Linked DNA regions of Methylosinus sp. H3A. The protein of the gene in region 1 interacts with the protein of each later gene in a pairwise test. Links are inferred from orthologs where the notes say so. Each region holds a gene or a part of one and is shown in the gene's direction. Other genes may lie near its edges.

Evidence for each region. The genes of interacting proteins can lie anywhere in the genome.
Region 2: the proteins of ligA (region 1) and leuS interact in binary tests that used the Escherichia coli proteins (3 or more experiments, as listed by UniProt). The link is inferred for Methylosinus sp. H3A from one-to-one orthologs.

What each region holds. Positions count from the first base shown.
Region 1 is NZ_JADNQW010000005.1:4,178,006-4,180,994, reverse strand. What follows is about bases 29-2,947. They hold ligA (NAD-dependent DNA ligase LigA), read left to right. Parts: upstream 29-379; coding sequence 380-2,515; downstream 2,516-2,947. Other genes in these bases: IY145_RS22345 (methyltransferase), read left to right, coding at 2,620-2,947; mtnA (S-methyl-5-thioribose-1-phosphate isomerase), read left to right, coding at 29-149. In the rest of the region: more of mtnA, read left to right, coding at 1-28; more of IY145_RS22345, read left to right, coding at 2,948-2,989. UniProt on the Escherichia coli protein: DNA ligase that catalyzes the formation of phosphodiester linkages between 5'-phosphoryl and 3'-hydroxyl groups in double-stranded DNA using NAD as a coenzyme and as the energy source for the reaction.
Region 2 is NZ_JADNQW010000005.1:2,062,992-2,066,269, forward strand. Bases 30-3,237 are described here. They hold leuS (leucine--tRNA ligase), read left to right. Parts: upstream 30-421; coding sequence 422-3,037; downstream 3,038-3,237. Other genes in these bases: IY145_RS12670 (hypothetical protein), read right to left, coding at 30-360; lptE (LPS assembly lipoprotein LptE), read left to right, coding at 3,207-3,237. In the rest of the region: more of IY145_RS12670, read right to left, coding at 1-29; more of lptE, read left to right, coding at 3,238-3,278.

The sequences.
Region 1 (2,989 bases):
GCGTACAAGTGACGCCGAAAGGCTCGAGAGCCGCCAATTACGCATTCGACGTGACGCCTGCGCGCCTCGTCGGCGCACTGATCACCGAACGCGGGGTGTGCGCGGCGAGCGAGGCGGGACTACGCGGATTGTTCCCGGATTTGGCGTGATCGTGGTGCGCGACTCCTTCTCCCGCGTGCAGGAGAAGGTGGCCCCGCGAAGCGAGGTCGGATGAGGGGGCGCCGCGAATATCCGAATCTCGACTGCTTTGCGTCATCGCGCAAATAATCGTAAACGGCTGAAGTGGCGCGAGCCCTCATCCGACCCGACTTCGTCGGGCCACCTTCTCCCGCAGGAGGGAGAAGGGGCGCGCGCTGGTTTTTGATGCTCGGATGTTGTCATGGCCTCTGATGACGCTCCTTCCCGCAAGCGCGGCGAGAGAAAGCCCACGCCGATCGAAGATCTCTCGCCGCGGCGGGCGAAGCTCGAACATTCACGGCTCGCGGAAGAGATCGCCGAGCATGATCGCCGCTACTATCAGGAAGACGCGCCGAGCGTCACAGACGCCGAATATGACGCGCTGCGCCAGCGCTATGAGGCGCTGGAAAAAGCCTTTCCCGAGCTTTCCTCCGACGCATCGCTGACGAAGAAGGTCGGCGCCGCTCCGACGGAGAAATTCGCAAAAATAAAACATGTCGTGCCGATGCTCTCGCTCGGCAATGTATTTTCGGACGAGGAGGTCCATGAATTCGTCGCGCGCGTGCGGCGATTCTTGGGCTTTTCGGACGAGGCGCCGCTGCTCTTCACCGCCGAGCCGAAAATCGACGGCCTCTCCTGCTCGCTACGTTACGAGAAAGGCGTGCTCGTCTCCGCCGCGACGCGCGGCGACGGCTATGAGGGCGAGGACATCACCGCCAATATTCGCACGCTCGAGGAAATCCCGCAGCGCCTGCGCGGCGAGGTCTGGCCCGATGTGCTGGAGGCGCGTGGCGAAGTCTATATGCGGCGCGAGGATTTCTTCGCGCTCAATGAAAGACAGGCGGCCGCAAACAAGCCGCTCTTCGCCAATCCGCGCAATTCGGCCGCGGGCTCTTTGCGCCAGCTCGATCCCAATGTGACCGCGAGCCGGCCATTGCGTTTCTTCGCCTATAGTTGGGGCGAGGTCAGCGTCATGCCTTCCGATACGCAATATGGCATGGTGCAGGCCTTGGCGAGCTTCGGCCTGCCGACCAATCCGCTGACCCAAATTTGCGCCGGCGCCGAGGAGATGCTCGCGCATTTTCGTGACATAGAAGCGCGCCGCGCGACGCTCGGCTATGACATAGACGGCGTCGTCTACAAGGTGGACGATATCGGCTTGCAAATTCGTCTGGGCTTCGTCTCGCGCGCGCCGCGCTGGGCGGTGGCGCATAAATTCCCGGCCGAGCAGGCGAAGACCATCGTGCGCGGCATAGACATAAATGTCGGCCGCACCGGCGCGCTGACGCCGATCGCACGGCTGGAGCCGGTGACGGTCGGCGGCGTCGTCGTCTCCAACGCCACGCTGCACAATGAGGACGAGATCGCGCGCAAAGATATTCGCGTCGGCGACACGGTCGTCGTGCAGCGCGCCGGCGACGTCATTCCGCAGATCGTCGAGGTCGTCGTCGATAAGCCACGCGGCGAGAAGCCTTACGAGTTTCCCCATGTGTGCCCGGCCTGCGGCTCGGCGGCCGTGCGCGAGATCGACGAGAAGACAGGCGAGGCCGATGTCGTGCGCCGCTGCACGGGCTCGCTCGTCTGTCCGGCGCAGGCGATCGAGAGGCTGAAGCATTTCGCCTCGCGCAACGCAATGGACATAGAAGGGCTCGGCGACAAGCAGATCGAGGCTTTCTTCGAGGAAGGGCTCATTCGCACGGCTTCCGAAATTTTCACGCTGGCCGAACGAAACAGAGCGAGCCTGACCAAGCTCGAGAACCGCGAGGGCTATGGCGAGACCTCGGTGCGCAATCTCTTCGCCGCGATCGACGCGCGGCGCAGCGTGCCGATCAATCGCTTTCTCTTCGCGCTCGGCATACGCCATGTCGGCGAGACCAACGCCAAGCGCCTCGCACGGCATTTCGTCGATTTCGCCAGCCTGCGTGACACAGCGCGCGAGGCTGCGCCGGAGAGCGAAGCGCGCGAGCGCATCGAGTCGATCGAAGGCATAGGCGGCGTCGTCGCCGAGGCGCTCTACGACTTTTTCGCCGAGCCGCATAATGAGCGCGAGATCGATGCGCTTTTGGAGCATGTGACGCTGGAGCCCTTGCCGCAGATCGAGAGCGCCTCGCCCGTCGCCGGCAAGACGGTGGTGTTCACCGGCGCGCTGGAGCGGCTGACGCGCGAAGAGGCCAAGGCGCAGGCCGAGCGTTTCGGCGCGAAGATTTCGGGCTCCGTGTCGAAGAAGACCGATCTCGTCGTCGCGGGGCCGGGGGCGGGATCGAAGCTGACAAAGGCCAAGGAGCTCGGGGTCGAGGTCATCAGCGAAGAGGAATGGTTTTCTCGAACGGGGCAGTAGGGGGCGAAGTCGACCGGCGCTGCGCGAAATGGTAAGATCGCCCCGCCATTTTCAAAGTAGGGCGCGCGTCGAGATTCCAGTTTGATCTCTATGTGAGGACAAAGATGACGAGCGAACTCTCTCCGGAAAAAATCCTCGGTCTCGGTCTCGGCTTCTGGAATTCCAAGGCCCTGCTCTCGGCCGTCGAGCTCGGCCTTTTCACCGTGCTGGCGGGAGGGCCTGCGGATGCGCAGACGCTGCGCGCCCGCCTCGGCCTGCATGAGCGCTCGGCGCTCGACTTCTTCGACGCGCTGGTCGCGCTCGGAATGCTCGAGCGCGACAACGGCCTCTATCGTAATACGGCGGAGGCGGACCTCTTCCTCGATCGCGCCAAGCCGAGCTATGTCGGGCAAATATTGGAAATGTCCAATCTGCGCTTGTTCGCGAGCTGGAACCGCCTCACCGAGGCGTTGCGCACCGGAAAAGCGCAGAGCG
Region 2 (3,278 bases), 2.1 Mb from region 1 along the record:
GCCGATAAGAACCAGATTGAAGCCGAACACCCAGCGGAGAATATCCGTCTTGGATTGAGAGACTTCCAGCTTCAGGCGTCCTTCCACCTCGATGAGCTCTCGCTTCAGCCGCCCCTCGACTTCGGCGAGGTCGCGCTTCAGCAATTCCATGTCGTGCCGAACCTCGCCGACGTCCGCCTTTGTGGCCACGCTCTCGGAGAACGCTGTCTCCAACGCCTCGGCGGAGGCGCGCGCCTGCTCGGGCGAGAAGCCGCCGCGGGTGAGGCGATCGATATAGGCGAGGGGGTTGAAGAGCACTTGCGCCGACATGGCCCGGATATAGCACGCGCCCTGCTTCCCGGCGAGAGGCGCCTTTGACAAGCCCCGCCCCGCCCGGCATTACAGGCGAAACTCTACAATTCGATCAGGACCGCTCGGACCCATGAGACCAGAACGCTACGACTTCGCCGCGGCCGAGCCCAAATGGCGAAAGATTTGGGACGAGCGGCAGGTTTTCACCTCCGGCGACGCGAAGAAGCCGAAATATTACGTGCTCGAAATGTTCCCCTATCCGTCGGGGCGCATCCATGTCGGCCATGTGCGCAATTATTCCATGGGCGACGTCATCGCCCGCTATAAGCGCGCCAAGGGCTTCGACGTGCTGCATCCCATGGGCTGGGACGCTTTCGGCCTGCCGGCGGAGAACGCCGCCCAGCAGAGCGGCTCGCACCCGGCGGTCTGGACCTATGCCAATATCGCCAGCATGCGGACGCAGCTCAAATCCATGGGGCTCTCGCTCGACTGGTCGCGCGAGATCGCCACCTGCGATCCCGCCTATTACAAGCATCAGCAGAAGCTGTTTCTGGATTTCTTGGCCGGCGGCCTCGTCGATCGCAAGCAGTCCAAGGTGAATTGGGATCCGGTGGACCATACGGTGCTCGCCAATGAGCAGGTCGTCGACGGCCGCGGCTGGCGCTCCGGCGCGCTGGTGGAGCAGCGCGAGCTGACGCAATGGTTCCTGCGCATCGGCAAATACGCCGACGATCTTCTCACCTCGCTGGACACGCTCGACCGCTGGCCGGAGAAGGTGCGGCTGATGCAGCGCAATTGGATCGGCCGCTCGGAAGGGCTGCTGGCGCGCTTCGCCATAGCCGGCGATCCGACGGGCGAGATCGAGGTCTTCACCACGCGGCCGGACACTTTGTTCGGCGCGAAATTCGTCGCTCTGGCGCCCGATCATCCGGTCGCGCGCGCGGCGGCTTCGAGCGACCCGGCGCTCGCCGCCTTTGCGGAAGAGTGCCGCCACATCGGCACGTCGGTGGCGGCGATCGAGACCGCCGAGAAGAAGGGCTATGACACGGGCCTGCGCGTCGTGCATCCCTTCGATCCCTCTTGGGTGCTGCCCGTCTATGTCGCCAATTTCATTCTGATGGATTACGGCACGGGCGCGATCTTCGGCTGCCCGGCGCATGACCAGCGCGATCTCGATTTCGCCAATGCTTATGGCCTCGGCGCGACGCCGGTCGTCTGCCCGGAGGGCGTCGATCCTGCGACTCTCATCGTCAGTGAGACCGCCTTCGACGGCGAGGGACGGCTCGTCAATTCGCGCTTTCTCGACGGGCTCACCGTCGCGGAAGCGAAGGAGGAGGTCGCCAAGCGCCTCGAGGCCGCGCAGCTGCACGGCCGTCCGCAGGGCGAGCGCAAGGTCAATTACAAGCTGCGCGATTGGGGCATTTCGCGGCAGCGCTATTGGGGCTGTCCGATCCCCATCATCCATTGCCCGGATTGCGGCGTCGTGCCCGTGCCGGACGCCGATCTTCCCGTGAAGCTGCCGGAAGACGTGACCTTCGACAGGCCGGGCAATCCGCTCGACCATCATCCGACATGGAAGAACGTCGCCTGTCCGAAATGCGGGGCCGCCGCGCGGCGCGAAACCGACACGATGGACACTTTCGTCGATTCGTCCTGGTATTACGCGCGCTTCACCGATCCGCACAATGAGTCGGCGCCCGCCGCGCCGGAGCAGCTCGCGCGCTGGCTGCCGGTGGATCAGTACATAGGCGGGATCGAGCACGCGATTCTGCATCTGCTCTATTCGCGCTTCTTCTCGCGCGCCATTCGCGACACCGGCCATGGCGGCGTCGCCGAGCCCTTCGCCGGCCTCTTCACCCAGGGCATGGTGGTGCATGAGACCTATCGCGCCGCCTCCGGCAAATGGATCGCGCCCAGCGAGCTGCGTTTCGAGACCGGCGACAAGGGCCGCCGCGCTTTCCTCATCGAGGGGGGCGAGGAGGTCGCGATCGGCGCGATCGAGAAAATGTCCAAGTCGAAGCGCAATACGGTCGACCCGGACGACATTATCGCCAGCTATGGCGCCGATACGGCGCGGCTCTTCGTGCTCTCCGATTCGCCGCCCGACCGCGATGTCGTGTGGACGGAGGAGGGCGTGCAGGGCGCTTGGCGCTTCGTGCAGCGCGTCTATCGTCTGGTCGGCGAGCTGGCCAATGTCGCGGCGCCCGTCGGCGCCAGCGCGCCCGCCGAGTTCGGCGCGGCGGCGCTCGATGTGCGCAAGGCGACGCATCGCACCATCGCCGCCGTCGGCGACAATATCGAGCGTCTGCGCTTCAACACGGCGATCGCCCGCATTCGCGAATACGCCAATGAGCTGACCGCCGCGCTCGACAAGGTGGAGACGGTCCCGGTCTCCGCCGATCTCGCCTTCGCCTTCCGCGAGGCGGCGGACGTTTTCGTGCAGCTGATCGCGCCGATGACGCCGCATGTCGCGGAGGAGTGCTGGAGCGATCTCGGCCATTCCGAGATCGTTTCGCTGGCGCCCTGGCCGGAGGCCGATCCTACTCTCGTCGCGCAGGACATGATAAGCTTGCCGGTGCAGGTGAACGGCAAGAAGCGCGCGGAGATTCTCGTGGCCCATGACGCCGATGAGGCGACGATCCGCGAGGAGGCGCTGACGCAGGAGGCCGTGCTGCGCGTCATGGAAGGCAAGCCGTTGAAGAAATTCATTCTCGTTCCCAAGAGGATCGTCAATGTGGTCGTTTGAACGGCGACGCGCTCTCCTGTCCGGGGCCTCGGGTGAAGAGGCGCTTCCACCTCCCCCTAGAGGGGGGAGGTCGAGCGCCGCAGGCGCTCGGGAGGGGGTGACGCCCGAGTCTCGGGAGCGACCCCACCCCGGACCGCTTCGCGGTCCGACCCTCCCCCTGAAGGGGAGGGTGAGCTACGCCCTTTCCGGCGTTGGCCCGGCTGCCTTTGGCGTTTTCGCTGCTCTGGCGCTTTCGGCCTGC